Regions from separate parts of the Agrobacterium sp. 22-223-1 genome, predicted to be linked through region 1. Evidence: predicted binding sites of a transcription regulator. Region 1 holds the regulator's gene; the other holds the start of a gene.

Region 1 (15,987 bases):
ACCAGGAGCGGTCGAAGAGAACGAATTCGCCGGCGGTCGGAAAATGCGAGATATAGCGCTGGAAATACCATTGGCCGCGTTCGGTTTCCGTCGGTTTGGTCAGCGCCACCACGCGGGCATAGCGTGGGTTGAGATAGGCCCGGGTCGCGAAGATCGCCCCGCCCTTGCCCGCCGCATCGCGGCCCTCGAAAACCGCCATGACCCTTTTGCCGGTAGCCTGCAGCCAGAACTGCACCTTGACCAGCTCCACCTGCAGCGCCTCGAGGGCAGTGTCATAGTCTTCCCGCTTCATCTTCTTGTCGTAGGGAAAATTGCCGGCGGAAAGTTTCTTTTCCTCAACCCATTCAGGAAGAACCGGATTGTCGATGTCGAAGCTGCGCAGTTTGCCGCCAATGGTGATCTCGACCGTCCGCTTCTTCGTTTCTTCGCCCATGGGTTCCTCCAGATGTTGTTGTGTAAAGGCAACTCGCCGCCAATGAGTTCACATCCATTGCCAGAATTCAAGTGAAACAGGACCGGTTGACCGGGATGCGGCGGCGGGAGCGATTGCCGCGTTGATTTTGCGCATATACGTTGTGGAAAATGCGCGATGATGAATCTCTGTCATGAAGCTGGCCTATGAGATTTCGATGCGCTGTCAGATGAAAGTGGAAAGAGCAGGCTGAAATGGCAGTCATGGAAGGCGATGGTGGATTAAGGCGTTTGGGAAGGAAGCTCGGCCGAAACTGGTTGCCCGTTCTCATCGTCAGCATGCTCGCCATCGTGGCCGTTGCCGAGCTCAACACGCCCTATATGCCCGCCGCCCTGTGGCTTTGCGCCGTCATTGCCATCCTCGCCGCTCGGGAGGGGCCGGCGGCGGCTTCCGCAAAGGACGGGAGCCCGGTTGCGGAGGCAGATGAGCAGGAAATGCCCGGCGAAAGCGTCATTTCCGGCGTAAGGGCGGGCCTCGCGGTTCTGGATACCCCCGTTTTCATTCTCGACAGGAACGCCAGCGTGCTGTTTCAGAACGGCGCGGCGGAGCGCGCCTTCGGCCAGTTGCCCGCCGGGGCGCATATTTCCGCCCGGCTGCGCTCTCCCGGCCTCTTGGATGTCATTCGCGAAACCATCGCCACCGGCCAGCCCAATCAGGTCGAACATTCGGAGCGCTTCCCTTCCGAACGGGTCTTCATCGTTCGTATCGCCCGTGCGGATGTGGGAGAGGGGGCAGGCCCGCCATTCTACATCCTGTCGTTCCGCGACGTCTCGGAGCTTCGCCGCATCGACCGCATGCGCAGCGACTTCGTCGCCAATGCCAGCCATGAATTGCGCACACCGCTCGCCTCGCTGCGCGGTTTCATCGAAACCATGCAGGGGCCGGCGCGCAACGACCCGAAGGCGCAGGAACGTTTCCTTGCCATCATGCTGGATCAGGCAACCCGCATGAGCAGGCTGGTGGACGATCTCATGTCCCTGTCGCGGCTGGAATTGCGGGCCAACATCGCGCCCGACCAGAAGGTCGATCTCGTTCCCGTCATCGGCCATGTGCGCGATACCCTGCTGCCGCTTGCCGACGAGCTGGATGTGACCATCACGCTGCATCTGCCCGACCGGCCGGCAGAGGTGCAGGGGGACCGCGACGAGCTGGTGCAGGTGTTCCAGAACCTCGTTGAAAATGCTTGCAAATACGGCCAGGAAGGCAAGGTCGTGGATGTCTGGCTGCGGGCCGAACCCGGCAAGCCGGTGGAGGTGAGCGTCATCGACAAGGGGCCGGGCATTCCCGCCGAACATGTGCCGCGCCTGACGGAGCGTTTTTATCGTGTCAGCGTCGCCGACAGCCGCTCGAAAAAGGGCACGGGTCTCGGGCTTGCCATCGTCAAGCACATCCTCACCCGCCACCGCGCCCGCCTCATCATTAAATCGGAATTGGGCAGCGGCACGGACTTCACTGTGAGATTCTGACATAAAATATGCATCTGTTTTTAATGTCGTGGATATTTGTAAATAAAATCAATTATTTAGATTGTCACAAATCTTTCGTCAAAGTGACATAAAAGGATGGGGCTACGGTGGTTAAGAAAAGGTCGCCGAGCGCAAGCTAAGAGCGAGTGTCGCTATTGGCTGCGTCCACAACAAAGCCCACGACGGGAGAGACAAATGAACATCGTTAAATTTTCCGCAGCAGCTCTGGTGGCTTCTGTCGCCTTCGCTGGCGCCGCCGCTGCTCGCGACCAGATCCAGGTTGCCGGTTCCTCCACGGTTCTGCCCTACGCCAAGATCGTTGCCGAGACCTTTGCCGAAACCTTCCCGAACTTCAAGGCTCCGGTTGTTGAGTCCGGCGGCACGGGCGGCGGTCTGAAGGCGTTTTGCTCGGGCGTCGGCGAAGGCACCATCGACATTGCCAACGCTTCGCGCAAGATCAAGAGCGATGAACTGGCCGCCTGTAAGGCTGCTGGCGTTGCCGACGTTCAGGAAGTGAAGATCGGCTACGACGGTATCGTCTTCGCGATGGACTCGTCCAACAAGGACATCAAACTCGAGCCGAAGGACCTTTACCTCGCTCTCGCCGCTGAAATCGTCAAGGACGGCAAGCTCGTTGCCAACCCCTATAAGAAGTGGTCGGAAATCAACAAGGAACTGCCGGACGTCGCTATCGCCGCTTACATCCCGGGCTCCAAGCACGGCACGCGCGAAGTCTTCGAAGAGAAGATCATGGCTGACGGCTGCAAGGAAGCCGGCGCCACCGACGCCATCAAGAAGATCGTCACCGACGCCAAGCAGGCTGCTGCCAAGTGCGTTGCAGTCCGCAAGGACGGCGCTGCAGTCGACATCGACGGCGACTACACCGAAACGCTCGCCCGTATCGACGCCAACAAGACCGGCCTCGGCGTTTTCGGCCTCGCTTTCTATGAAAACAACGCTGACCGTCTGAAGGTCGCGACCGTTTCGGGCGTCGTTCCGTCCACCGAAACCGTTGCCAGCGGCAAGTACCCGGTTTCCCGCCCGCTGTTCTTCTACGTGAAGAAGGCTCACCTGGGCGTTATCCCGGGCCTTAAGGAATATGTCGAGTTCTTCGTTTCCGACGAGATGATCGGCCCGGATTCCCCGCTCGCCAACTACGGCCTGGTTGCTGCTCCGGACGCGGAGCGCGAAGAAATCCGCTCGAAGTTCTCGGCCGGCTCCACGATGTAATGAAGAAAGAGGGGTGCGGCTTTGCCGTGCCCCTCATTCGGCTTCGCTTGGGCCGTCGTCCGCGGTTGACAGTTCCTACTCATCGCCATCCACATGATTGTCGATGGATTACAGATGGATAGGATGTATCAACCTTGACGCTTGCCGGACTATGATACAGTCAGGCGGCAGGCATCATGGGATGGTCCAGCGGTCTCGTTTTGATGACTTTTTGATTTGCCCGATATCGCACCGTGCTCTTGAGGCACGCCGAGGGAACTCTAATGAACACATCGATCCTTTTGCTGATACTGGCGCTCATCGGCATCGGCAGCTATCTGCTCGGCAGCCGCCGTGCCGTTTCCCTGTCTGGCGGTCGCCCCTCCAGCATGCATTCCCGTGCCGGTTATCACGGTTCCTACGCGGTCGTCTGGGCGGTGCTGCCCGCGGCGTTCATTCTCTGTGCCTGGCTCATTGTCAGCCCATTGCTCGTCACCTCGGCGGTGCGCGGTAGTTTCCCCGAGGATGTCCGGGCGCAATCCGAAGCGCAGCAGAGCCTGACCTACGGTATGGTGACCTCCATCGCCCGTGGCCTCCAGCGGCTGACGCCGGAGGAAACCGCGCAGGTCGAGGCGGACACGGCTGCGGTCCGGCCGCTTCTGGCATCGAAGGGTGTTGCAATCGCCGGCGATCCCGAGCGGTTCATGGTCGATGCCGCCCACACGCTCAACAGCATGACCTCCACCAGCCGTACCGCGATGATCGCCGTCGTGCTGCTGGCCGCGCTCGGCGGCGGCGCCTATGCGCTGCGCGCGATTGCGCCGCGTTTCCGGGCGCGCAACCAGGTCGAGAAAGTCATTCTCGCGGCCCTGCTCGTCGCCTCGTCCATCGCCATCCTCACGACCATCGGCATCGTCCTTTCGATGCTGACCGAGGCGATCCAGTTCTTCACCATGGTCCCGGCGCACCAGTTCTTCTTCGGAACGGTCTGGGATCCGCGTTTTGCGGCGGCAGGCGCCACCGACTCCTCCGGCCAGTTCGGCCTGATCCCGCTGCTCGCCGGCACGCTTTATATCGGCCTGGTCGCCATGCTGGTTGCGGTTCCGGTCGGTCTCTTCTCGGCGATCTACATGGCGGAATATGCCTCGCCGCGCTTCCGCTCCATGGCAAAGCCGCTGCTTGAAGTGCTCGCCGGCATTCCCACCATCGTCTACGGCTTCTTCGCGCTCACGACGGTCGGTCCTTTCCTCAGAGACATTTCCACGCAGATCAACGGCCTGGCGACGGGCAACTACGCCAACTTCATCCAGGCGCAGAGCGTCATCACCGCCGGCTTCGTCATGGGCATCATGCTGATCCCCTATGTGTCGTCGCTGTCGGATGACATCATCACCGCCGTGCCGCGCTCGCTGCGTGACGGTTCGCTCGGCCTTGGCGCCACGCGCTCCGAGACGATCAAGAGGGTCATTATTCCGGCCGCTCTTCCGGGTATCGTCGGCGCCGTGCTGATGACGGCTTCGCGCGCCATCGGCGAAACCATGATCGTGGTTCTTGCTGCCGGTGTTGCTGCCCGCCTGCAGCTCAATCCCTTCGAGCCCATGACCACGGTGACGGTCAAGATCGTCAGCCAGCTCACCGGCGACCTTGAATTCACATCGCCGCAGACGCTGGTTGCCTTTGCACTCGGCATCACGCTTTTCGCCATCACGCTTTGCCTGAATATCTACGCGCTTTACATCGTGCGCAAATACCGGGAGCAATATGAATGACCGACATCGTTTCTCCCGCAGCCGGCGCGAGCGCCGTCAACAAGGCCACGCGCCGTGATATCGGCATCAAGCGCCGCTATGCCGCCGAACGCCGCTTCCGTGCCTACGGCATGGCAGCGATTTCCTTCGGCCTCATCTTCCTCTTCCTGCTGCTTTTCTCGGTGGTTTCCAAGGGTTACACCGCTTTCCAGCAGACGATGATCACCGTTCCGGTCGAGTTCTCCGAACAGATCATCGATCCGAAAAATGAGCGCGCCACCAATCCCACAAAGCTGATGACGGCCAATTATCCCGTCATCGCCCGAGATGCGGTCGCTAAGGTCCTTGGCGTTGCACCGACTGACCGCGCCGGTCTTCGCGCCGTCAATCTCCTGATTTCCGACAGCGTGCGCACGCAGCTTCGCGACATCGTCGTCGCCGATCCCGTCGTCATCGGCACCACGCGCACCGTCACGCTTCTGGCGTCGGGCGATGTCGACAGCGCCTTCAAGGGCCAGGTCGACCTGACGGCGGATGAGGCCAATCGCCGTATCTCGAACCAGCAGCTCGGCTGGATGAACCAGCTTGCCGAAAGCGGCCAGCTCGGCAAACATTTCAATACCGGCATCTTCGTCAACGGCGCGTCGAGCCGTCCGGAAGCGGCAGGTGTGGGTGTGGCGCTGATCGGCTCCTTCTACATGATGCTGATCGTGCTGGTGCTGTCATTGCCGATTGGCGTCGCGGCCTCCATCTATCTCGAGGAATTCGCCCCGAAGAACCGTCTGACGGATCTTATTGAGGTGAATATCAACAATCTCGCGGCCGTTCCCTCGATCGTTTACGGTCTGCTCGGCCTCTCGGTCTTCATCAACTTCATGGGCTTTCCGCGCTCGGCCTCGCTGGTCGGCGGCCTCGTCCTGACGCTGATGACCCTGCCGACGATCATCATCGCGACGCGCGCTGCCCTGAAAGCCGTGCCGCCGTCTATCCGCGCCGCCGCCCTCGGTCTCGGCGCTTCCAAGATGCAGACGATCTTCCACCATGTGCTGCCGCTCGCCATGCCCGGCATTCTGACCGGTACCATCATCGGCCTCGCCCACGCGCTGGGTGAAACGGCGCCGCTGCTCTTGATCGGCATGGTGGCATTCGTTGCGAATTATCCGACAACGCCGATGGATCCGTCCACGGCCCTGCCGGTGCAGATTTACATGTGGGCGAACGAAGCCGAGCGCGCCTTTGTCGAAAGGACATCCGGCGCTATCATCATCCTGCTTCTGTTCCTCATCGTCATGAATGTTGGCGCAATCCTGTTGCGTCGCCGCTTCGAACGGCGCTGGTAGAGGGAGCTTGAGCAATGAACATGTTGTCGGAAGCAGCAGTTGAAAAGGCGCTGGACAAGAAAATGAATGAAGTCTCATACAAGATGATCGGCAAGGACGTTTCGGTTTATTACGGCGAAAAGCGCGCGCTTTACGACGTGAACCTCAACGTTCGGGAAAATACAGTGACGGCGCTTATCGGCCCGTCCGGCTGCGGCAAATCCACCTTCCTGCGTACCCTGAACCGTATGAACGACACGATCGACGGTTGCCGGGTCACCGGCAAGATCACGCTCGACACCGACGATATCTACGATCAGGCGATTGACGTCGTGGAATTGCGCGCCCGTGTCGGCATGGTGTTCCAGAAGCCGAACCCCTTCCCGAAGTCGATCTACGAAAACATTTCCTACGGTCCGCGCATCCATGGTCTCGCCCGCAACAAGGCGGATATGGACCAGATCGTTGAGCAGAGCCTGCAGAAAGCGGGTCTCTGGAACGAGGTCAAGGATCGTCTGCACGAATCCGGCACCGGTCTTTCCGGCGGTCAGCAGCAGCGTCTGTGCATCGCACGCGCAGTTGCCGTCAGCCCGGAAGTGATCCTGATGGACGAGCCCTGCTCGGCTCTCGACCCGATTGCGACCGCAAAGGTCGAAGAATTGATCCACGAGCTGCGCACCAATTACACCATCGTCATCGTCACGCACTCCATGCAGCAGGCGGCGCGTGTTTCCCAACGCACGGCCATGTTCCATCTTGGTCATCTTGTCGAGGAAAACGAAACCGACAAGATGTTCACCAATCCGGACGACCAGCGCACGCAGGATTACATCATGGGCCGCTTCGGCTGATCCCGGCCGGCGCTTTATCGAAACCGAACAAGACTGGTGCTTCTGCCGTGCCCGCTTCCGGGTACGCGCATGCAGGCCAAGCCGGAGGACTAGACCATGACACAGACAACGACCCATTCGCACATCGTTTCCGTTTATGACGATGAATTGAAGTTTCTGACGCGCCGCATCGCCGAAATGGGCGGTCTTGCGGAGCAGATGTGCGCCGACGCCGTGCGTGCGCTCGTCAATTCCGATGCCGCGCTCGCCCAGAAGGTCATTTCCGACGATGCGATCCTCGACCACGCCGAGCGCGAGATCGGCGACAAGGCCATCGTCACCATCGCCAAACGCCAGCCGATGGCGGCAGACCTTCGCGAGATCATCGGCACCCTGCGTATTGCAGCTGACCTTGAGCGCGTCGGCGACCTTGGCAAGAACACCGCCAAGCGCGTCATCGCGGTTGCCGGCACCGGCGTGCCGCGCAAGCTCGCCCGTGGCATCGAGCACCTGTCGGAACTGGCGCTGGTACAGCTCAAGGAAGTGCTGGACGTCTATTCCACGCGTTCCGCCGAGAAGGCCAATGCCATTCGCGAGCGCGACGAGGAAATCGACGCCATGTACACGTCGCTCTTCCGTGAGCTTTTGACCTACATGATGGAAGATCCGCGCAACATCACCACCTGCACGCATCTTCTGTTCTGCGCCAAGAACATCGAGCGTATCGGCGACCACGCCACCAATATTGCCGAGACGATCTATTACATGACCACCGGCAGCCAGCCGGAAGGCGAGCGTCCGAAGGACGACAGTTCCAACACCCTCGGTTCGGTGACCGAGTAACAGACAGGCAGCGGCTTGCGGAGTTAGTATATGGTGCCCAAGATTGCAGTTGTGGAAGACGAGGAAGCGCTGAGCGTCCTGCTTCGTTACAATCTCGAGGCTGAGGGATATGATGTCGACACGATACCCCGTGGAGACGAGGCAGAAATCAGGCTGCAGGAACGTATTCCGGACCTTCTGATCCTGGATTGGATGCTTCCCGGCGTTTCCGGTATCGAACTGTGCCGTCGGCTCAGGATGCGGCCGGAAACCGAGCGCCTGCCCATCATCATGCTGACGGCGCGCGGCGAGGAAAGCGAGCGGGTTCGCGGTCTTGCCACCGGCGCCGACGATTATGTCGTCAAGCCGTTCTCGACACCGGAACTCATGGCCCGCGTCAAGGCGATGCTGCGCCGCGCCCGCCCCGAGGTTTTGTCTTCGGTGCTGAAATGCGGCGATATCGAACTGGATCGCGAGACCCATCGCGTTCACCGCAAGAGCCGCGAAGTGCGCCTCGGCCCGACGGAGTTCCGCCTGCTGGAATTCCTGATGACCTCTCCCGGCCGGGTGTTTTCCCGCTCGCAATTGCTGGATGGCGTCTGGGGTCACGATATCTATGTGGATGAGCGCACCGTCGACGTGCATGTCGGACGCCTGCGCAAGGCGCTCAATTTTTCGCATATGCAGGATGTCATCCGCACCGTGCGCGGCGCCGGATATTCAATGGAAGCCTGAGAAAACCGAAACCGATGGTTTCACTTGGGATAAACTCCCAAAAAATCAGAAGGCCCGATACCGGAATGGTGTCGGGCCTTTCGATTTTGAACCTTCCGCAAACGCGTATCCTTGTTCTTTTGAAGGTGACAGACGGTCTGCTGAAAGCCGGATTGCGCGGTGAAACCCTGACAGGAGAAAGGGCGCGGCACGTCGCCGACAAATTCAGAGCACTTGCCGCAAGGGCGCATCGCGGTTTTACATCCGGAGAATGCGCGAGAACAGGGATTGGGAGCGCCTCTTAGACAGCGTGCGCTCTATTCCGGAACCACCTTGAGTTTTGCCATAAAAAAACGGGCCCGAAGGCCCGTAGTTTTTGAGTGTCGAATGCGTGCCGCAACACTCAAGCCTTGCGACGCTCGCTTACCGGCTGGTAGGCGAGCTTTGCATGGAACTTGCAATAGGGCGAAGATTCCAGTGCTTCACAACCGCAGAAATGGAAATCATCCTTCAGCGGATCGCCGACCGGCCACTTGCAGGTGCGCTCCGTCAGTTCCGTCAGCGTCAGGCGGCGGGAAATCGGTGTAACGACATTTTTGGAGGGAACGTAATCGAGAACTTCGGCGGTCTCGATATCGATCTCCTCGTGCAGCGCGGTTGCCGCGCTCGAGCGGTTCAAGGCGCGTGCAGGTGCTGCGCTGACGCGGGTCGCGAAATTCGTCGCGCGCGGGGCAGGGGCGGCGGTGCGCTTGGGCGCGGAACGCGCCGACGTGACCGGGCCGCCGGCCTTCACGCGTCCCGGCAGGTTGAGGCGATGGACCTTGCCGATGACGGCATTGCGGCTGACACCGCCCAGCTGTGCTGCTATCTGGCTGGCGCTAAGCCCCTCGGACCACAATTTCTTGAGTTTTTCGACCCGTTCGTCTGTCCAGTTCATGCCGCTTCTCCGCTTGTCGCGTATAATGTCGGCAGAATCCTTCTCCGCCTCGCGGGCGTGCCGCGAGCGTGGTTTCTGCCTGATTTTTGGTGACTAGTTCCGCCGCAATGCAGTCTAGTAATTAGCGATTAACCTAGTGCCACGCAGACTCCGTGGCAAGAGTCGCGGGAATCATCTCGAATCGATTTTCCGGTTTTCCCCAACTTGCTGGCGAGTTGAGTCTGAAAGGCAACACCTTGGGCCTCGTCCGTCGCTACCTACTAGGGCTTGAGAAGCCCGGGAAACGCGGACTTTTGTTGACATCGGCAGGCGAAGTGACAATAGTGCCCCTGCCGCCGCGAGGCGGCATTTTTGATTTTCAGGCAAGGGATAACCCCGGAAGCCTATTGACAACCGTCTGACAGCGCATCCGCGCAAGGAGTGATACAGCCATGGCCGAAGCCGCCGCGCCATTGTTCGATACGTTTGCAAGAGCCCCCCTGCGCTTCGAGCGAGGCGAGGGCGTCTGGCTGTTCACGGAAAGCGGCGAACGATATCTGGATTTTGCAGCCGGCGTCGCGGTCAACTCGCTGGGCCACGCCCATCCGCACCTCGTGGAGGCGATCAAGACCCAGGCCGAGAAGGTCTGGCACGTCTCGAACCTTTATGAAGTGCCGGGCCAGGAAAAGCTCGCAAAGCGCCTGACGGAAGCGACATTCGCAGACAAGGTCTTCTTCACCAATTCCGGCGCGGAAGCGCTTGAATGCGCGATCAAGACCGCGCGCCGTTATCATTATTCCAAGGGGCATCCGGAAAAATTCCGTATCATCACCTTTGAAGGCGCCTTCCATGGCCGCACGCTGGCGACGATTGCTGCCGGCGGCCAGCAGAAATATCTCGAAGGTTTCGGTCCCAAGGTCGAAGGTTTCGACCAGGTGCCCTTCGGTGACGTCGATGCGCTGAAAGCCGCCATCACGGCCGAGACGGCCGCGCTTCTGATCGAGCCCATTCAGGGTGAGGGCGGCATTCGCGCACCAGCCAAGGAATTCCTGCAGCTGCTGCGGTCGCTCTGCGACGAGCATGGCATGTTGCTGATTTTCGACGAGGTCCAGACCGGCGTTGGCCGTACGGGCAAACTCTTTGCCTATGAGCAGACGGGCGTTGCACCGGATATCATGGCGGTTGCCAAGGGTATCGGCGGCGGTTTCCCGCTCGGCGCCTGCCTTGCGACGGCGGATGCCGCTTCCGGCATGACGGCGGGCGTGCACGGCACCACCTATGGCGGCAACCCGCTGGCCATGGCTGTCGGCAATGCCGTGCTCGATGTCGTCCTCTCCGAGGGCTTTCTGGAAAAGGTCCGTGATGTCGCGCTGGTCTTCCGCCAGGGCCTTGCTTCGCTGAAGGATCGTTATCCTGACGTTATCGAGGAAATCCGTGGCGAAGGCCTGCTTCTCGGCATCAAGGCCAAGGTTCCATCGGGCGAGCTGTTGCAGGCCATGCGCGCCGAGCATCTGCTGGGTGTGCCGGCGGGCGACAACGTCATCCGTCTTCTGCCGCCGCTCGTCACCACGGCGGAAGAGGCCCGCGAGGGTCTGTCACGCGTGGAAGCGGCCGCCGCTTCCCTGACAGCGAAACAGGCAAAAATCGCCTGAGGAAACAATAAAGGGCGGGCCTCTTCCCCGAGGCTCGCGAGCATGGGACAGTTTGAAATGGCTTCACCTAAACATTTTCTCGACCTGTCGGCCGTCAGCTCGCAGGACCTGCGGGCAATTCTCGACGATGCCCGCGCACGCAAGGCCGCCACCAAGGCCGGAACGGCGGAAAAGCCGCTTGCCGGCAAGATGCTGGCAATGATCTTCGAAAAGCCTTCCACCCGCACCCGCGTCTCCTTCGATGTCGGCATGCGCCAGCTCGGTGGCGAGACGCTTTTCCTCTCCGGTACGGAAATGCAGCTCGGCCGCGCCGAAACGATCGGCGACACGGCCAAGGTGCTGTCGCGTTATGTCGACGCCATCATGATCCGCACGACGGATCATTCGCGCCTGCTGGAGCTTGCCGAACACGCGACCGTGCCGGTCATCAACGCCCTGACGGATGACACGCATCCCTGCCAGATCATGGCGGATATCATGACCTTCGAGGAACATCGCGGCCCGGTCAAAGGCAAGACCATTGCCTGGACGGGTGACGGCAATAACGTCCTGCATTCCTTCGTGGAGGGTTCGGCGCGCTTCGGCTACCGCATGACGATGGCCGTGCCGATGGGCTCTGAACCGCATGACAAGTTCCTGAACTGGGCGCGCAACAATGGCGGCGAGATCATGCTGTGCCACGACGCCGACAAGGCCGTTGCGGGTGCGGACTGCGTCGTCACCGATACCTGGGTGTCCATGAACCAGGAACACAAGGCGCGCGGCCACAACATATTCCAGCCCTATCAGGTGAATGAAGCCCTGATGGCCAAGGCGGAAAAAGACGCGCTGTTCATGCATTGCCTGCCGGCCCATCGCGGTGAGGAAGTGACGGATGCCGTGATCGACGGCCCGCAATCCGTCGTCTTCGACGAGGCGGAAAACCGCCTCCACGCGCAGAAGTCCATCATCGCCTGGTGCATGGGCGTCATCTGATGAGCAATCGCCCGGCCTGACACGCGTCACGCCGGGTGCTTGAACTTGACCGCATAGATTACCATCTGTGGGACTTCGAAGAGGCTCGTCGGTTTTGCTGGCGGGCCATCATCACGATTTGCACGTTTTTCCCCGGAAGCGGTTTCTCTTCCCGGGTCTCTGTGCGACAAGCGAAAAAAGCACATTTTAAAAGCCGGACTTTTGGACGGTAGCGGCGCCACGGCTGCGCCAGGGAGTATGACATGGCAGATGTAACGGTTGAACTGGACGATCTCGATTTTGCTGGCGACGACAAGGTTGTGCCCTTTCAGGTCGAAGGTCTGGATGTGCGCGGCCGCGCCGTGCAGGTGGGTCCGCTGCTGAATGCCATTCTCGAACGGCACGACTATCCCCCGGCGGTCGCCCGCCTGCTGGCGGAAGCGACCGTTCTGACGGCGCTGATCGGCACGTCGCTCAAGTTTTCCGGCAAGCTGACTGTCCAGACCAAGGGTGACGGCCCGGTCGACCTGCTGGTTGCGGATTTCACCGCGCCGGAAAGCATGCGCGCTTATGCCCGTTTCGATGAGGAGCGGCTGGCGGAGGCAATTGCGGCCGGGGCGACGTCGCCGGAGCAATTGCTCGGCAACGGCATTCTGGCCTTCACGATCGATCAGGGGGCGGGCATGCAGCCTTATCAGGGTATCGTGCCGCTCGATGGCTCGTCGCTGGAAGACATTGCCGGGGTCTATTTCCGTCAGTCGGAACAGCTTCCCACCCGCGTGCGGCTGGGCGTTGCCGAATTCTTCGACCGTGATGGCGAAGGCAAGCCGCGTCATGGCTGGCGTGCGGGCGGCGTTATCGCGCAGTTCCTGCCGCAGGCGCCTGAGCGGCTGCGCATGCGCGACCTGCATGGCGGCGATGGCGACGAAGGCGGTCACGAGGTGCTGGAAGACGATGCCTGGACCGAGGCGGTGACGCTGCTGAACACGGTGGATACCGACGAGCTGACCGATCCGCAGGTGCCGGTGGAACGCCTTCTCTTCCGGCTTTTCCATGAGAGCGGTGTGCGCATCTATGATCCGCAGGCGGTTTTCGACCGTTGCAGCTGCTCGCGGGACAAGATCAAGGGCGTGCTGTCCGGCTTCACCGCCGAGGAGATCGAGGCAAGCGAGGAAGACGGCGCCATTGCCGTGACCTGCGAGTTCTGCTCCACCACCTATCGCTACGATGTCAGCGAATTTGAGAATGCCTGAATGAAAGCCGCGTCCTGAAGGGCGCGGCTTTTTCATTGCCGGGTGAATGTCAGTTCAGGACCCGCATCAGGCCGGGTGAATCCAGCGAAAAGGCGGGTATGGTGACGTTGAACACCTCGCCATTTTCCGTTTCCATTTCATAATGGCCGAACATCAGGCCGGAAGGTGTATCCAGCGGGCAGCCGGAAGAATATTCGTAGCTGTCGCCCGGTTTCAGATGCGGTTTCTCACCCACAACGCCCGGCCCATAGACCTCATCCACCTGTCCGTTCTGATCGGTGATATGCCAATAGCGATTGACGAGGGTAACCGGAATATCGGAATTGTTCGCGATCACGACTTTGTAGCCCCAGACGTAACGATCGTCATCCGGGTCGGATTGTTCCTCGAGATAATACGGATCGACCGTTACCTCGATATCCCTTGTCAGAGCACGATACATACGCGCCACACCTCGATATTATGCCTGCCGCCGCATCCTACACTATAGGCTCTGGCTATCGTCAAGAAAATGAATGACTTGACGGGCAGGAGGCGTCTCCTGTTGCGCTGTTTTCCACCGTTAGGGATAACGGGAAAGGTAAATATTGGTTGCCTGAAGCGGTCTTTTTGGACCATGCAGGCGAACCATGGCCCGACACGCGGTCAGGCCATGGCAATTTGCAGATTGAATTTTCAGGCCGAAACGGCCGCCAGACCCTTCGCCAGATCCTCCAGCAGATCGTCGGTATCCTCGATGCCGCAGGAAAGGCGCAGGGTGCCGCCGGAAATGCCGAGTTCGGCACGCGCCTCATCGGTGAGGTTCTTGTGCGTCGTCGTGCCGGGGTGGGTGATGAGGCTCTTGGCGTCGCCGAGATTGTTTGAAATCTTCACGATCTCAAGCGCGTTCTGCAGCTTGAAGGCCGCTTCCTTGCCGCCCTTCAGTTCGAAAGCCACAAGCGTCGAGCCGCCGGACATCTGCCGCGCGATGATATCGGCCTGCGGGTGATCGGCGCGGCCGGGATAGATGACCTTGGCGACCTTGCCACTATCGGCGAGAAAATCGGCGATTTTGCCGGCATTGGCCGTCTGCTGTTTGACGCGCAGCGGCAGGGTCTCGATGCCTTTCAGAAGCGTCCAGGCATTGAAAGGCGACATGGCCGGGCCGGTATGGCGGAAATAATCCTGCAGTTCTTCTTCGATCCACTTCTTGTCGGAAAGGATCACGCCGCCAAGGCAGCGGCCCTGGCCGTCAATATGCTTGGTGGCCGAATAAACGACGATATGGGCGCCGAGTTCGAGCGGCTTCTGGAAAAGCGGTGTGGCGAAGACGTTGTCGACCACCACCTTCGCACCGATCTGGTTAGCGAGCTTCGCCACGCCGGCAATATCGATGATTTCAAGCGTCGGATTGGTCGGGCTTTCGAGGAAGAACAGCTTGGTGTTCGGCTGGATCGCCTTTTCCCAGTTTCCGAGATCGCGACCGTCGATCAGCGTGCATTCGATGCCGTATTTCGGCGCAAGCGTTTCGACCACCCAGCGGCAGGAGCCGAAGAGGGCGCGGGCCGCAACGATATGGTCGCCGGCGCGCAGCTGGCACATGATGGCGGCGGTGACGGCGGCCATGCCGGAGGCAAGTGCGCGGGCGTCTTCAGCGCCTTCCAGCAGGCACATGCGCTTTTCGAACATGTCGTTGGTCGGGCTCGCATAGCGGGCGTAGATGAACCCATCCGTTTCACCCTTGAAGCGCGCTTCGGCGGCTTCGGAGTTTTCATAGACGAAACCCTGGGTCAGATAGATTGCTTCCGACGTTTCACCGTAAGGGGAGCGTAGCGTACCGCCGTGAACGAGCTGGGTTGCCGGGCGCCATTTATTGCTCATGTGATCACCTTCAAAACAAAAAAACCGGCCGCAAAAGCAGACCGGTTCCTAGCACCCGGTCTTTTTAGCCACTTGTTTAACGTGGCTGCAAGCCGACCGGCCAAATCACCACGGGATAAGCTTGCCATACTGCCGTTACCGGCTTGCGTCAATGCTTTCCTTTTGGTTTTGTCGCCGTAAAAAGGAATGATGACCATGACCAGAACCACGGGCATTTTGGCGGATGGCGCAATCAAGGCGCTGTTTGCGGGCGGCAAGCTGAAGAGCGAGGCCGATCTCGATGCTGATCAGGTGCAGCCCGCCAGCCTCGATCTCAGGCTCGGCTCGAAGGCCTATCGCGTCCGCGCCAGTTTCATGCCCGGCCCCGGAAACCGCGTCATCGACAAGCTCAATCGTCTCAGCCTGCACGAGATCGACCTTACCCAGGGCGCGGTGCTGGAAACCGGTTGTGTCTATATCGTTCCCTTGATGGAAAGCCTTGCGCTGCCGGCGGACATGTCGGCCTCGGCAAATCCGAAAAGCTCGACCGGCCGTCTCGATATCTTCACCCGCGTCATGACTGACAGCGCGCAGGAATTCGACAAGATACCGGCGGGTTATGCCGGCCCGCTCTATCTGGAAATCAGCCCGCGCACCTTCCCAATCGTGGTGCGACGCGGCTCGCGCCTGTCGCAGATCCGCTTCCGCATTGGCCATTCGCTGCTCAACGAAAGTGAACTGCTGAAGCTGCACGAGACGGAAACGCTGGTTGCCAGCGACACGCCCAACGTGA
Region 2 (15,987 bases), 1.3 Mb from region 1:
ACTTTTACCGTGCTTTCCGGGTAGCGCCGGCACGCCCTTAAATGATTTGGGGACAAGATATGCCGTTCCGAACATCGATTTTCTTTTTTCACCTGTCGCTCGTTGCTGGCCTCTGTGGCGGAACGACGGTGCATGCGGACGAAGCCGGGTTGATCTGGAAGCCGGTCAAGAATTCAGACCGTTCCTATACGGCGCGCATCGGCGCGAAACTGCCGGTCGATACGCCCATTCGGGCGGGGCTGGAAATGGGCATGAGCGCTTCCAAAACGGGGCAAGTGGTGGATACACCGGTGCGGGTATGGGGTAATGTCACGCTGCTGGCTGAACAGTTGCCCGGCGTTTCCCTGGCCCGTGATGTCGGCGTCATCTTCAATGCGCTGACGGGATCGAGCAGCGTTTCCGTGACCTCGCAGCAGAAGCGCATCGTTACGCCGGAGCTGGATATCGAGGCGAACCGCAATTTCACCGTGCGTTATGACGGCACAGCGCAGCAATGGAACGGGCTGGATGTGTCGCAGTCGCTGCGCCTTTCCCGGTCCGAAACGGGCACGGCTTTTGTGCTGACGGGGGCGAGCCGCAACAGTTTCAACGAGTTCAGCAGCGGCGTGGCGGTGGAGCAGAAACTGGGCGATCACCTGACTGTGCGGGGGACGCTCGATCAGGGCTATGCGGATCATTTCCGGCCGGGGGTGAGTGCGCGGTATAGTATTCGGTGGTGAGGGGGGTGCCTTACCGGTTGTCGGATGAATGAGCAGAAACGATAGGCATTTTCGCGCCCTGCGCGGCGTCATCCTTGGGCTTGTCCCAAGGATCTAATCACGTCGTATAAAATTGCGGCGTTGCAGATGCTCGGGACAGGCCCGAGCATGACGAAGGAGAGGGTTGTGCATATCGCACGAACTCTCCCCGCAACAAAAGCCTAATCCTTCTTGATCTCACCCATGCGGTTCCACGCATCCAGCCCGGCAATCTTATAGGCTTCCGCGAGCGTGGGGTAATTGAACGTATTCTCGACGAAATATTCCACAGTGCCCTTCAGGTTCAGCACCGCCTGGCCGATATGCACCAGTTCGGTCGCGCCTTCGCCGACGATGTGGACGCCGAGCAGGCGGCGGGTTTTGAGCGAGAAGATCATCTTCAAGAGGCCGCTGTCGAGACCCATGATGTGGCCGCGTGAGGTTTCGCGGAAATGGGCGATGCCGCATTCATAGGGAATGCCGCGTTCGATGACTTCTTCTTCCGTCAGGCCGCAGGTGGAGATTTCCGGGACGGCATATATGCCATAGGGGAAGAATTGCGGCGGTTCCCCGGCCGGTGCGCCGACGGCGTGGCGGGCGGCGATGCGGCCCTGTTCCATGGAGGTGGAGGCAAGGCTCGGGAAACCGATGATGTCGCCGGCGGCATAGATATTCGGCACCGAGGTCTGGAAGGTTTCGGGATCGACCTTCAGGCGGCCACGGCTGTCGGCCTCCAGCCCGCAGGCCGAAAGATTGAGCGTATCGGTGGCGCCGACGCGGCCGGCGGCGAACAGCACCGTCTCGGCCTTCAGCACGCGGCCATTGCCGAGCGAGACGAGGCATTTGCCGCTTTCGTCGCGCTCCACCTTTTCCGCCTTCTGGCCGAAGATCAGCTTCATGTTGCGGTCGCGCAGCTGATAGGTGAAGTCCTCGACGATTTCCTTGTCGATGAATTCCAGCATGGTTTCGCGCGGCTCCACCACCGTCACCTGTGTATCGAGCGCGCTGAAAATGGTGGCATATTCGATGCCGATGACGCCGGCGCCGACCACGACCATGGAGCGCGGCAGTTCCTTGATCTCGAGAATCTCGTCCGAATCGAGCACCACTTCGCCATCAAAGGGAATATGCGGCGGCCGGTAGGGGCGGGTGCCGATGGTCAGCAGGATGGAGGTGCCCGTCACGGTCATGATCTCGCCGTCGCTCTTCACCACCTTCATGGTGTTGGCGTCGATGAAGCTCGCCGTGCCGCGAATGTGCTGCACGCGGTTGCGGGCGAACTGGTGTTCCAGCACTTCCACTTCGTGATCCAGCGTGATGAGCAGGCGACGGCGCAGGTCTTCGGCATCGATCTCCTGCTTGACGCGATAGGCGCGGCCGTAAAAACCACGCTCGCGCCAGCCGGTGAGGTTGAGCGCCGTCTCGCGCAGGGTCTTCGATGGAATGGTGCCGGTGTGCACGGAAACGCCGCCGACGCGGCTGCCCTTCTCGATGACCAGAACCCTCTTTTCGAGCTTGGCTGCCTGAATGGCGGCCCGTCTTCCCGCCGGGCCGCTGCCGACAACAATCAGATCGAACTGGTGCATGAAAAACCCCGGAACAGAATTATTGCAATGACCGGATGTTGCATCCGGCATGGCGTCGCCGCGAAATGGTCGTGATGCCATTTTGACGATGGGGAGTGATTCCCCTTCAGCCTTGCCCGCAAGAGTGCAATGCAACAAACGCCTGCGTCAATCTGTAGCGTAAGAATCTGACGGATTCGTAACTGGGGGTGAGGTTTCAGGAGGTTGTGCGATTCATGGAGGGTGGCGGTGCGTGGAGCTTACCCCCCTCTGCCCTGCCGGGCATCTCCCCCTCAAGGGGGGAGATCGATCTGCGGCGATGTCTCGTCCATCTTGAAGCTTGAGAATGAAGCGACAAGAGGGCCTCTTGCCGATCTCCCCCCTTGAGGGGGAGATGCCCGGCAGGGCAGAGGGGGGTAAGCCCCGCGCACTTCGGTCGACTTTTCCTGAAAACGCCCTAAAACCCAAACAGCATCATCCCGCCCAGCGTCGCCGGTCGGGGATACTCTGCGTCGGGCGATTGCCCGGCTGCGCTTTGGTTGAGGTTGGTGTGGGTCGGATGCGTTGCGCAGCCGGGTCTTTCACCATGCCGTATTTCGCAAAAGGCGGTGCACCGCCTTTTGCGAAATGGTCCTTTCCACGAACGTTGCCAGCGTTCCACCACCAGGACCGTCCCTCGGTTTCCGCCACGTCTGGCGTCCACCCGGCGGGACTGCGTTTAATCTAACAGCGCGTCGCGGGGTGGGGAAAAGCGGGGATGAATTTTCCGGCGTCAGTCTTCCTTGCGGGTGACATGGCGGTGAAGTGCTGCAAGGTCCTGCCGGAGCGCGGCCAGTTCGGCCAGCACCTTCACATCGATCTTTTCATGCAGGGACAGAACCTCAAGCTCGGCCTTCAGGTTCACCTCGTAGTCCTTGGCGGCCTCGAAGCGGTCGCGGGCGGCCTGGCGGTTCTGCGACATCATGATGATCGGCGCCTGAATGGCCGCCAGCATGGAAAGCAGCAGGTTGAGGAAGATGAAGGGGTAGGGATCGAAGGCGCCGGTCGTCAGGATGATGGTGTTGATGACAGCCCAGAAGATCAGGAAAAAGCAGAAACCGAGGATGAAACCCCAGGAGCCGCCGACCTTGGCGATATTGTCGGCCAGCCTGTCGCCGAAACTGGCGCCAGCGGAAAATTCCGCATTGGTGTCGCTCGAAACCAGCTTCTTCTGGTGCGACAGTTCCAGAATGCGCCGCTCCACTTCGCCGATTTCGCGAGAGGAGCGCTTGAAATGCGAAACGATATAGTCGGAGATATCTGACACGGTGTGTCTCCGGTTCTGATGGGCGATGCGGATGTTATCCCGAGATAAACCCGCATGGCGGTGGAATTCAAACGATTTCCACCGCCATGCGGTTCAGGCGTCCCCGCCGAAAAACATCAGACCGATGGCGCGCCCTCGTGCAGCCAGTTGAAACCGGGGAAGAAGCGCTCGCGGCCATATTGCTGGCCGAACATCATGTCGAATTGCAGCAGGCGGTAGTCGCGCACCACGTCGGGAACGGCGTTCGGGGCAATCGACCAGTCGGGCAGGGCCTTGCCGTCGGTCGTCACCAGCATATGTCGGTCGATGACGGAAAAGGCCTGCTGCACTTCGCCAAGCGTGCCGGTGTAGAAGGGATCGGAGAAGCCCGCCGTTTTCAGCACATGATAGGGCAAAAGCGCCGGGCTGATGGTGCCGATATTCTTGCGCACGCCCTTTTTGGAAGACCAGACGACGAGCGGCGTCTCGTGTTCCTTCTTCATCACCTCCACCGGCGCGCGGCGGCTGGCCACCATGCCCGGCATGTAGCCGCTTTCCACGAAGGTCTGGCCGAGCGGCGGCAGGTGATCGCCGAAGAGGACGATGATGGTTTCACGGTCGCGCTTCTTTGCCCAGCGCATCAGTTTCAGCAGCGCTTCGTCAGCCTCCGCCACCCCTTGAGAATAGGTGGCGAGCGCCTGCGAGGCCGAGGCGGATAGATCGCCTTCGACGCCGATGGTGTTTTCGGCGTAACGGGTCGCCTCGTAGGGACCATGTCCCTGAAGGGTGACGGCGAAGAGGAAGAGCGGGTTCTGCGCCTTTTCGGCCGTCGCCATGATCTCGTCCATAAGCGCATCGTCGGAGGCGAAATTGCCGCGTTTTTCCATGGCCGGCAGCGTCTCTTCGGAGCGGAATTCCTCGAAGCCGAAATTCCTGTAGACCTGCTTGCGGTTCCAGAACCATTCCTGGAACGGATGCATGGCGATGGCGGAATAACCTTCGCCACGGAAGAAGCTGGCGAGCGAGGGCACCGGGCGGCGGATATATTGCTGATAGGGAATGCTGCCATAGGGCAGGAAGGCGTTGGAAAAGCCGGTCAGCGCCTCGAATTCCACATTCGCCGTCATGCCGCCGAATTCCGGGGAAAAGACATTGCCGGACTGTTTGGCGCGGATCGTCGGCATGGGATCGGCGGAGAGGCTCACATTTTCCAGCCGCGTCGGATCCCACAGCGACTCGCTCATCAGCATGATGACATCGGGGTAATCGCCCTTGTTGGCGGCGAAGGCGGTGGGTTCCGCGGTCAGGTCGGCAATGCTGTTTTCGCCGTAACCCTGCGGCGCCGAGACATTGGCCATCGGAATATTGAAGGCGAAGGCCATCAGGAAGCCGTTATGGCGGTAATTTTCCTGCTGATCCCACATCATGGGAATGATGTTGAGGCGATCGCGCACCCAGGAATAATGCGAATAGTCCATCAGTGAGGCGAGCCCCGCAAGAAGCGGCAGCGCCATCGCGAGACCGGCGGCGCGTTCGCGCCAGCTCAAGCCCGGTGAATGGCGGCGCGCCAGCAGCCACAGCGCTGCGAGAGCGGCAATCGTGGCGCAGATGCCGAGGGCGACGAGGGCTGCCGTCATCGGCTGGGCCTTCAGCATGGTCGGCAGAAGCTCAAGAATCTGCCGGCCGAACAGCAGGTCGGATGGATAAAGCGGATCGGAAAGATAGGTCTGTTTCTGTGCCGAAATCAGCCCCGTCAGCGCGCAGAGCGGCGCAAGCGCGATCAGCGACAGGTAACGCCTGCCAAGAAGTGCATCCAGCGCCACGAGAAGGGCGAGCACGGCGGCAATGGTGGTCATGCCGGGGCGGGCGGAGGAGGTGAGGAAAGCGCCGACATCCGTGAGCGAACCGCGGGCGATCCACTCCAGCGCCACGACCAGCACGACGGACGCGACCGTCAGATTGGCAAGCGGATAGGCGATGCCCGAAAGCTTGGAAAGGCTCCTTGTCCATGCAGGCGAAAAGACGAAACCAGCCTTTTCGGAAGCCGTTGTTTTTGGCGCCGAATCTCTCAAACCCATACTCCGGTATTGCAGGCGGCACGGCCGATCCGGGGAGGTGAATCGGGTGTCGCAAAAGTGTCATGTAACTGTCACATAAGCGCGATGAACGCGACATGAACTTTGAAGAGTCTGGCCGGTGCGGCGATAACCTTAGCGTGAACGCGCGCGGCCGAAGCGTAACGGACGCCGCCATGCAATTGCCGCGTTGCGGAGCGGCCACGGGCGCGGTATTGAAAAGCCATGAGCGACAGACACGATATCCAGAACCATCTCCGGATTGCCGTCGGGCAGTTCAATCCCACCGTTGGCGACGTGGCGGGCAATCTCGCCAAGGCGCGCGAGGCAAGGGCCGATGCGGCGACGCAGGGCGCCGATCTTCTGCTCCTGACGGAGCTGTTCATATCCGGCTACCCGCCGGAAGACCTGGTGCTGAAACCGGCTTTCCTGAAAGCATGCCTGAAAGCCGTGGAAGAGCTGGCGGCGGAAACCGCCGATGGCGGACCGGGCATCGTCATCGGTTTTCCGCGACAGGGCGAGACGGGCCGGCACAATTCCGTGGCGCTTCTGGATGGCGGCAAGATCATCGCGCTGCGCGACAAGATCGACCTGCCGAATTACGGCGAGTTCGACGAGAAGCGGGTTTTCTCCGAAGGCTCGATTTCCGGTCCCTATAATTTCCGTGGGGTCAGGATCGGCATTCCGATCTGCGAGGAAATCTGGAACGATATGGGTGTCTGCGAGACGCTTGCCGAAAGCGGGGCGGAAATCCTGCTGGTGCCGAACGGTTCGCCCTATTATCGCGGCAAGCTGGATGTGCGCCATCAGGTGGCGCTGCGACAGGTGATTGAAAGCGGCCTGCCGCTCGTTTTCGCCAACCAGTTGGGTGGGCAGGATGAGCTGGTGTTCGACGGCGCGAGCTTCGGCTTCAATGCCGACAAAACGCTCGCCTTCCAGATGAGTCAGTTCGAGGCCACACTTGCCGTCACCGACTGGAAACGCACGGCAGACGGCTGGCATTGCGATAGCGGACCTTTCTCGAAGATTCCCGAAGGCGAGGAGGCGGATTACCGCGCCTGCATGCTGGGCTTTCGCGATTACGTCAACAAGAACGGCTTCAAGAGCGTGGTTCTCGGCCTTTCCGGCGGCATCGATTCGGCGATCTGTGCCGCCCTTGCCGTCGATGCGCTGGGCGAGGAGCGGGTGCGCTGCATCATGCTGCCTTACCGCTATACTTCGGAGGAATCGCTGAAGGATGCGGCCGATTGCGCCAAGGCGCTGGGCTGCCGTTACGATATCGTGCCGATTTCAGAGCCGGTGGAAGGATTCCTCTCGGCGCTTTCCGATCTCTTCGAGGGCACGGAAGAGGGCATTACCGAGGAAAACCTGCAGAGCCGCACGCGCGGCACCATCTTGATGGCCGTCTCGAACAAGTTCGGCTCCATGGTGGTGACGACGGGCAACAAGTCGGAAATGTCGGTGGGTTATGCCACGCTCTACGGCGACATGAATGGCGGTTTCAACCCCATCAAGGACCTCTACAAGATGCAGGTCTATGCCATTTCCAGCTGGCGCAATGCCCATGTGCCGCCGGGCGCGCTCGGCCCTTCCGGTGAGGTGATCCCGGCCAATATCATTTCCAAGGCCCCCTCGGCCGAATTGCGCCCCAACCAGACCGACCAGGATTCGCTGCCGCCCTATCCGGTGCTGGACGATATTCTGGAATGCCTCGTCGAGAAGGAAATGTCGGTTGAGGAAATTCTGGCTCGTGGCCATGATGTGGCGACGGTGCACCGGGTGGAGCATCTGCTCTATCTCGCCGAATACAAGCGCCGGCAATCGGCGCCGGGTGTGAAGATCACCAAGAAGAACTTTGGGCGTGACAGGCGTTATCCGATCACCAACCGGTTTCGGGATCGATGATTGAAGGAAGGCGCGGGTAGCGGATGCTTTGCCCGGCGTTGCCGTGCGTTTCTTCTCCCCGCCGGGGAGAAGGTGGCCCGAAGGGTCGGATGAGGGGGCAACCTCTCGGTCTATCGCTGACGTCGCCCCCTCATCCCGCTGCCGCGGACTTCTCCCCCGCGGGGAGAAGAAACAAGCGGCATGCGCTCGTTCCACAACAAGCCTTCGTGTTTAAGCAAGCGGCGCGGAGAAAACCCCGCGCCGTTCACTTACCTTAAATAACTTGTCCCACATCGATGCGGTTGCCATCCGGGTCCTCAAACACAAAGGCCCTGAGACCGTAATCCTTGTCCTGCAGGCCCTTGATGATGCGCAAGCCCTGGCTCTTGCAGAGCGCATGCAGCGCGTCCACATCGCTCACCATCATATGCGCCACATTGAAGGGTGCTGCCTTGTGTGCGGGCTGCAATGTCAGGTGCAGCTCGGCATTGCCCTGTTTGAGGATCATGAAGCCGACAGGGTTGCCGTTTTCGAAGGTCTTTTCGAAGCCCAGCACGCCAACGTAAAAATCATGGGCCTTTTCGATGTTTTTGACAGGAAGCATTGCGGCGATCCGGCCGAAGCGGATGCCGTGATCGGCGATGGTATTCATCGCGGAACCTCGGATCTGGGAGAAACGGCAAAGGTCGCGGACGGTGCCGGAGCGCTGGCGTTTTTTCTGGTTTGAATTTGCAGGACGGTGCCTGCCGCCCTAGGATCATAATCGAGGCGATGGCGGATGCAAACGGAATGTCTGCACCGGGCGCTTTGAACGAGACACCGACACGCCCGGGAGGCAGAATGCGCAGCTCCATCGAAATCTTCAACATCCGCACCCGGCAGATGCGGGTGGTGTGGCAGACGCCTGATCTTTTTGAAGCGCCGAACTGGTCGCCGGATGGAAAATACCTGCTGCTGAACAGCGAAGGGCTGCTTTACCGCCTGTCTCTTGCCGGTGATATTTCGCCGCAAAAGGTCGATACCGGCTTTGCGACGCTCTGCAACAACGATCACGGCATTTCGCCGGATGGTTCGCTCTACGCCATTTCCGACAAGGTGGAATTCGGCAAGAGCGCCATTTATCTCATGGCCTCGGCGGGCGGTGCGCCGCGGCTGATGACGAAAAATCTTCCCTCTTACTGGCATGGCTGGTCGCCGGATGAGAAAGGTTTTGCCTATTGCGGCATTCGCGATCAGGTCTTCGATATCTATTCGATGGATATAACAAGCGGCGTCGAGACGCGGCTGACCCATGGCGAAGGCCGCAATGACGGGCCGGATTATTCGCCGGACGGTGAGTGGATCTATTTCAATTCCAGCCGCACCGGGCGAATGCAGATCTGGCGCGTGCGGGTGGATGGCTCAGCCGTCGAGCGCATCACCGACAGCCCCTATGGCGACTGGTTTCCGCACCCGTCTCCGAGGGGAGACAAGGTGGTGTTCGTTTCCTATGACGGCGACGTTTTCGACCATCCGCGCGATCTCGATGTGCGGGTGCGGCTGATGGATATGGATGGCGGCAATGCCGAGACGCTGTTCGAACTTTTCGGCGGGCAGGGAACGATGAATTCGCCCAACTGGTCACCGGATGGGGACGAGTTCGCTTATGTCAGGTATTTCCCGGTGGAATGATGGGGATGAGGCAGGCCACATTGCCGCACCGCCGGCAGGATGCTTGCATCCGCAAACTTTTTTGCCCATAGCTTGCCTGTCAGGTGCCTGCCCTTGCGGCGGGAGAATCGGGAATCCGGTGAAAGACCGGAACGTGCCCAGCGCTGTGAGGCGGACGTTCTTTTTTAAAGCCACTGGAGCAATTCGGGAAGGCGAAAAGGGCGGATGAAGCCAAGTCAGAAGACCGGCCTGACGGGATAGACCGAACCGCGCGGACGGCGGCAGGTTGTTGTCGAGGCGGGGTGCGCATTTGCGCCCGGTCTTCGCATTGTTGGGGATAAACGATGCCAGCCGATTCGTCCGTAAGCAATCCGCCCGGCGCCAGTTCGTTCGATCACGCGCTCTCGCCCGCCCGCCCGTTTTCCTGTGAGGAACGCGAGGCGATTTACCGCGCCATCGAGACCCGTCGTGACGTGCGCGACCAGTTCCTGCCGGACCCGCTGCCGGACGATCTGGTGGAGCGTCTTTTGAAGGCGGCCCATTCCGCACCCTCTGTCGGTTTCATGCAGCCGTGGAATTTTACCCTCGTCACCGATGGCGCGATCCGTCAGGCGGCCTTCGTGGCCTTCAGCCGCGCCAATGAGGAGGCGGCGGCGATGTTTACGGGCGAGCAGCAGGCGCTTTATCGCAGTCTCAAGCTTGAAGGCATCCGCAAGGCGCCGCTCAGCATCTGCGTCACCTGCGATCCGACGCGCGGCGGCAAGGTGGTGCTGGGCCGCACCCACAATCCGCGCACGGATGTCTATTCCACCGTCTGCGCCATCCAGAATCTCTGGCTCGCGGCGCGCGCCGAAGGCATCGGCGTCGGCTGGGTCAGCATTTTCCACGATAGCGACATTCGCACCATTCTCGATATTCCCGACCATATCGAAATCGTCGCCTGGCTTTGCCTCGGCCGTGTCGATGCGCTCTATAACGAGCCGGAACTGGCGGTGAAGGGCTGGCGACAGCGCGTGCCGCTGGAGGAACTGGTGTTCCGTAACCGCTGGGGCGGGGTGTAGAAGCGGAGGCCTGTGAACAAAGCGGGACGTTGCCGCGTGTTTCTTCTCCCCGCCGGAGAGAAGGTGGCCCGAAGGGTCGGATGAGGGGGCAAGCTCTCCGAATATCGCTGACGCCGCCCCCTCATCCCGCTGCCGCGGACTTCTCCCCCTCGGGGAGAAGAAGCAAGGGGAGCGCGCTCGCTCCGCGATGTATGTCACTGCTGCGGCTGTATACCCTTCAATGCCGGGTTCTTCAGGTCGATCCGGCCCGTCTGGTCGGGCAGGAATTTCGGGCCTATGACGCGGACGCGGCTATCGTTCGGGTCATAGTCGCGTTCGGGAACGGGCTGTTCCGGCGGCTTGGCAGCCTGTTGCTGTTCGGTGGGTTTTTCAGCCTTGTCACCTTGCGGTGATGGAATGGTGGTGATGCCGGAATAGGGTTTTTCGGGCTGCGGCCGGGCGGCCTCTTCCTGCTTTTGCATTTCATTGTGATAGGCGGCCATGTTGCAGGCGCAGCCCGGCGCTTTTGCTGTGGCGTTCCTGTAAGCGAAGGCGGTTGGCAGCTCTCTGTAGGGTTTGCCTGTTTCCGCCGAAACCATATCGGCGGTTTCCTGATCCGTCATGGAGTGGAAATAAAGCTCCGTCTCGGTGCCCGGACACATTTTCTCGCACTGCTCCGCCTGGGCGCGGAAATCGAGCGGCGAGGCATTGGAAGCGATGGGGAAAAACGAGCCGTCGCAGGTGCGCACGCAGAGTGTGCGAAGCCCGCCCTCGGCGGCGTTGGGGTAGGGCGAAAGCCCCGCCTGTCCCGGCTCGTCGCCGTTCTGCGGGCCATTCTGCCGAAAAGCGTCGGGATAACGCGTTACATCCGGAGGCGGCGGCAATTGCGTTTCCGTTTGCGGCAGGGTGTTGCAGCCATTGGCATCGAGGGCGGCAAGAATGCGCTGACGCCTGATGTCGCCGTCGTCGCTACGCGCTGCCGCCATGGCGTCGTCGCGGTCACGGATGATGGCGTCGCGCTCGCTTTCTGCTTCCGCCAGCGCATCGCCGATTTCGGCGCAGATACCGGCATTGGGATTGCCGTAGACGATGACGCTGCCGGATGAGCAGCCATAGCCGCGCAAGTCGTTCCTGATCTTGCGGATGACGATATTCTGGCGGGCGAGCGCATTGGCGTAACGCCGCACCTCGGCCGTATTGCCGATGACGCGGGGCGGCTCGCGCAATTGCGCATAAAGCATATCGCAGACCTGATCCGCGAAAGCGGCGGCCGGGGCGACGAAAACAAGGGGAAGCAGGAGGCCGATGATGCGGCTGCGGCGGGTCAATTGTTCGATCCGTTCGATGTCCCCGGCCGGTGGCAGGGGCGTTATACTTCACGAAATCCGTGTTTCGGGAAGATAACATAAGCTGTTGCCGCAAGGCGGCAACAGCCTGTTCAAAATTGCGTTAATAGGGCCTCTATCACACCGAAGGATGCGAGGCCTGCACGACGGCAAAGGCCGCCATGTTGACGACGCCGCGCGAGGTGACGCTGGGCGACAGGATATGGGCGGGCAGGGCCGTGCCGAGCAGGATCGGGCCGACATGCAGGCCTTCCGTCAAGGTGCGGGTGACGCCGAGGGTGATGTTGGCGGCATCGAGGTTCGGGAAGACCAGAAGGTTCGCTTCGCCGGTCAGCACGCTGTTCGGCATGGCGCGCTTGCGCAGCGCTTCCGAAAGGGCCGAACCGCCCTGCATTTCGCCGTCAACTTCCAGTTCCGGTGCGGCTTCCTGCACGATCTTCAGGGCACGGCGCATCTTGCGGGCGCTTTCGGAATCGCGCGAGCCGAAATTGGAATGGCTGGCGAGGGCGATCTTCGGCGTGATGCCGAAGCGGCGGATTTCCTTGGCCGCGAGAATGGCCATTTCCGCCACTTCCTCGGAGGTCGGATCGTAATTCACGAAAGTGTCGGTCAGGAACAGCGCACCCTGCTGGGTGATGAGCAGGCTGAGGCCGGCGAAGGAACGCACGCCTTCCTGCTTGCCGATGATCTGGTTCACGTCGCGCAGGTGGCGGTCGTAACGGCCTTCGAGGCCGCAGATCAGCGCATCCGCTTCGCCGCGCTTCACCGACAGTGCGCCGATGACGGTCGTGTTGGTGCGCACGATGGTGCGGGCTGCTTCCGGGTTGATGCCGACGCGGCCGACAAGGGCGAAATAGTCATCGACATAGTCGCGGTAGCGCGGATCGTCTTCCGGGTTGACCACGGCGAAATCCGTATGCGGGCGAATGCGCAGGCCGAAGCGCTTCAGGCGCGTTTCGATGATCTGCGGGCGGCCGATGAGGATCGGAATGCCGGTGCCTTCTTCCAGAAGCACCTGGGCGGCGCGCAGCACGCGCTCGTCTTCGCCCTCGGCAAAGATGATGCGCTTCTTTTCGGCGGCCTTGGCGGCATTGAAGACCGGCTTCATGATGAAGCCGGAGCGCCAGACGAAACGGTTCAGCTGGTCGAGATAGGCTTCGAAATCGGTGATCGGCCGGGCGGCGACGCCGCTTGCGGCCGCAGCGCGGGCAACGGCGGGCGCAATGCGCAGAATGAGGCGCGGATCGAAGGGCGAGGGGATGAGGTAGTTCGGGCCGAAGACCGGCGTTTCGCCGCTATAGGCCTTTGCGGCCACTTCGGAGACTTCCTCCCGCGCGAGTTCGGCGATGGCCTGCACGGCGGCCATCTTCATTTCCTCGTTGATCGTGGTCGCGCCGCAATCGAGCGCGCCGCGGAAGATATAGGGGAAGCAGAGAACGTTGTTGACCTGGTTCGGGAAATCCGAGCGGCCGGTGCAGATCATCGCATCCGGACGGGCCGCACGCGCCGCCTCCGGCATGATTTCCGGATTGGGGTTGGCAAGCGCCAGGATCAGCGGGTTTTCCGCCATGCGCTCCAAGAGTTCCGGCTTCAGCACGCCGGCGGCGGAAAGGCCGAGGAAGACGTCGGCGCCGTCGATGGTTTCGGCCAGGACGCGCTTGTCGGTCTTCTGGGCGTAAACTTCCTTCCACTCGTCCATCAGCGTGTTGCGGCCGTCATAAACGAGGCCTTCGATGTCGTGGACCCAGATGTTTTCTTTCTTCGCGCCCATGGCGACGAGGAGGTTGAGGCAGGCAAGCGCCGCCGCACCTGCACCCGAGGCGACGATCTTGACGCTCGAGAGCGATTTTCCGGCGAGTTCCAACGCATTGGTGACGGCGGCGGCGACGATGATCGCGGTGCCGTGCTGGTCATCGTGGAAGACCGGGATATTCATCTTTTCGCGCAGCTGACGTTCCACCTCGAAACATTCCGGCGCCTTGATGTCCTCAAGGTTGATGCCGCCGAAGGTGGGCTCCAGCGCTGCGATGGTGGAGACCATGTCGTTGATGCCGGGCGCATCGATTTCGATATCGAAGACGTCAATGCCGGCGAATTTCTTGAAGAGAACGGCCTTGCCTTCCATCACCGGCTTGGAAGCGAGCGGGCCGATATTGCCGAGGCCGAGCACTGCCGTGCCGTTGGAAATGACGGCGACGAGGTTTGCGCGGGCGGTATATTCCGCCGCCGTTTCCGGATTTTCATGGATGGCGAGGCAGGGGGCGGCTACACCCGGCGAATAGGCAAGCGCCAGATCGCGCTGGTTGCCGAGCGGCTTGGTGGCCTGGATTTCCAGCTTGCCGGGGCGCGGATAGCGGTGGAAAAAGAGCGCCTGTTCCTCGATATCGGCCTTTGCCGTGTTGGCGGGCGTGTTGTTCTTATCGTGAGAGGTCATTCTTCCACCGTCATGTCTGGTTCAATTCCGGCCCCCTGAATACAACAAACTTCCCCGTGGTACAGCCGTTATTTGACCGTACCTTATGCAAATGCGGCCATGGCTTATTCGCGTTTTCGTGAAGGCTTTCGTCATATTCCCTATAAAAACCGGCGTCTGTCATGTTGCTGAAACACGAGTCTGGTTCTGAGAGGTAAGAAAGCCGCAGGGACGCAACCGAACAGGGGGATGAAATCCGTGGCCGGTCAAATCGAAACCAGACAGTTCAGAACGCTTTTCATTTCGGATGTTCATCTTGGCTCCAAGGCGGCCAAGACGGACTATCTGCTCGACTTCCTGAAACATCACGAGGCCGAGACGATCATTCTCGTCGGCGACATCGTCGACGGCTGGCGTCTGCGCCGCAGCTGGTACTGGCCGCAGGGCTGCAACGACGTGGTGCAGAAGCTTCTGCGCAAGGCCCGCAAGGGAACGCGCATCGTCTATATTCCCGGCAATCACGATGAATTCCTGCGGGAATTTCCCGGCATGCATTTCGGCGGCATCGAAGTGGCCGAACGCATGATCCATGAGGCGGCCGACGGCAAGAAGTATCTCATCATCCATGGCGACGAGTTCGACGTGGTGGTGCGCAACGCCCGCCTGCTCGCCTATCTCGGCGACTGGGCCTATGATGCGGCGATTGCGCTCAACATCGCCATCGCCGCCGTGCGCCGCCGCATCGGCCTGCCTTACTGGTCGTTTTCGGCCTGGGCCAAGCTTCAGGTCAAGCACGCCGTCAACTTCATCGGCGAATTCCAGCGCGTGGTGGCCGAAGAGGCGCGCCGCAACAATGTCGACGGCGTCATCTGTGGCCACATTCACCATGCGGTGATGGAAGACATGGACGGCATCCGCTACATCAACACCGGCGACTGGGTGGAAAGCTGCACGGCGATTGCCGAAAACGCCGATGGCAGCTTCGAGCTGATCACCTGGATGCAGACGAGCGACGTTACCGCCGAGCAGGCATCGGACGAGATGGAGCCGGTGGATATTCCGGGGCTGATCGGGAAGCACGCGGCCTGAATTGGGGCGTTTGACGGGCGCTGACGATAGGCTCGTATGGAATGCCGCATTCGATGAGTGGCAATATCCGCACACCGTCATCCCGGCCTTGAGCCGGGATCCAGCGCGATCAAGTCTTTGATCGCGTAAGACTCTTCTCACCGCGCAGACGCGCCGTGGCTGGATGCCGGATCAGGTCCGGCATGACGGAGGAGAGGTTCTAAAATCTTCCCTGTGACTCTTTGAGTAAGGCATGCGGAAGATACCGCCTTGGCGCGCGGTGCCTGAGCGAGACTTCTGCAATTCCGGCGGGGCCGGATAACCACGCCTTCCTCATAGACGAGCCCTTCCGTCATTTAAGGCGAGCGGGTGCGTTTTTTCGCCTTCTCCCCGCCGGGGAGAAGGTCGCGGCAGCGGGATGAGGGGGCAAGCTCTCGGCCCATCGTTGACCTCTCCCCCTCATCCGACCCTTCGGGCCACCTTCTCCCCGGCGGGGAGAAGAAACAAGGGGCGACGTTGTGGATCACTTTGTCTCACTGCTTCCAATACCAGCGACTTACCCCCACAGTTCCGGCCGCGCCGGATAAACCAGCGAACCCTCATAAACCAGTCCCGGCTCACGATCCTGCGCCAACAACAGCGGTCCGTCGAGATCGGCAAAGGCTGTACCCTGCGCCGCCAGCACGGCCGGCGCCATGCCGAGCGAGGTGCCGAGCATGCAGCCGACCATGATGGTGAAGCCGAGCCTTTCGGCCTCGGCCTTCATGATGAGCGCTTCGGTCAGGCCACCGGTCTTGTCGAGCTTGATGTTGATCGCATCGTAACGGTCGCGCAGGGCGGCGAGGTCGCGGGTGGAATGCACGCTTTCATCGGCGCAGATCAGCACCGGATGGTCGATGCGGGCGAGGATGTCATCCTTGCCGG

The links. Region 1 encodes PhoB, which activates phosphate uptake and scavenging genes when phosphate is short. Its sites were predicted from a motif close to TGTCATNNANCTGTCAT; they were not measured.
Region 2: ACQZ60_RS08100 (LTA synthase family protein) is a predicted target of PhoB. The motif match lies at 5,724-5,740, and genes of this name have one in related genera.

Annotation. Positions count from the first base shown of each region.
Region 1 is NZ_JBNWCN010000001.1:357,637-373,623, forward strand. It holds gene ppk2 (polyphosphate kinase 2) at 1-433, opposite strand, end outside; gene phoR (phosphate regulon sensor histidine kinase PhoR) at 667-1,938, shown strand; gene ACQZ60_RS01785 (substrate-binding domain-containing protein) at 2,134-3,168, shown strand; gene pstC (phosphate ABC transporter permease subunit PstC) at 3,432-4,916, shown strand; gene pstA (phosphate ABC transporter permease PstA) at 4,913-6,235, shown strand; gene pstB (phosphate ABC transporter ATP-binding protein PstB) at 6,250-7,065, shown strand; gene phoU (phosphate signaling complex protein PhoU) at 7,162-7,887, shown strand; gene phoB (phosphate regulon transcriptional regulator PhoB) at 7,918-8,601, shown strand; gene ACQZ60_RS01815 (GcrA family cell cycle regulator) at 8,984-9,517, opposite strand; gene ACQZ60_RS01820 (aspartate aminotransferase family protein) at 9,949-11,148, shown strand; gene argF (ornithine carbamoyltransferase) at 11,206-12,123, shown strand; gene ACQZ60_RS01830 (Hsp33 family molecular chaperone) at 12,366-13,355, shown strand; gene apaG (Co2+/Mg2+ efflux protein ApaG) at 13,405-13,797, opposite strand; gene ACQZ60_RS01840 (O-succinylhomoserine sulfhydrylase) at 14,031-15,215, opposite strand; SAM riboswitch at 15,259-15,337, opposite strand; gene ACQZ60_RS01845 (2'-deoxycytidine 5'-triphosphate deaminase) at 15,411-15,987, shown strand, end outside.
Region 2 is NZ_JBNWCN010000001.1:1,623,885-1,639,871, reverse strand. It holds gene ACQZ60_RS08115 (hypothetical protein) at 60-719, shown strand; gene sthA (Si-specific NAD(P)(+) transhydrogenase) at 920-2,323, opposite strand; gene ACQZ60_RS08105 (DUF1003 domain-containing protein) at 3,075-3,608, opposite strand; gene ACQZ60_RS08100 (LTA synthase family protein) at 3,725-5,665, opposite strand; gene ACQZ60_RS08095 (NAD+ synthase) at 5,888-7,567, shown strand; gene ACQZ60_RS08090 (glyoxalase superfamily protein) at 7,821-8,198, opposite strand; gene ACQZ60_RS08085 (TolB family protein) at 8,387-9,217, shown strand; cobalamin riboswitch at 9,282-9,463, shown strand; gene bluB (5,6-dimethylbenzimidazole synthase) at 9,541-10,257, shown strand; gene ACQZ60_RS08075 (DUF2865 domain-containing protein) at 10,452-11,564, opposite strand; gene ACQZ60_RS08070 (NADP-dependent malic enzyme) at 11,701-14,016, opposite strand; gene ACQZ60_RS08065 (UDP-2,3-diacylglucosamine diphosphatase) at 14,245-15,084, shown strand; gene dgcA (N-acetyl-D-Glu racemase DgcA) at 15,620-15,987, opposite strand, start outside.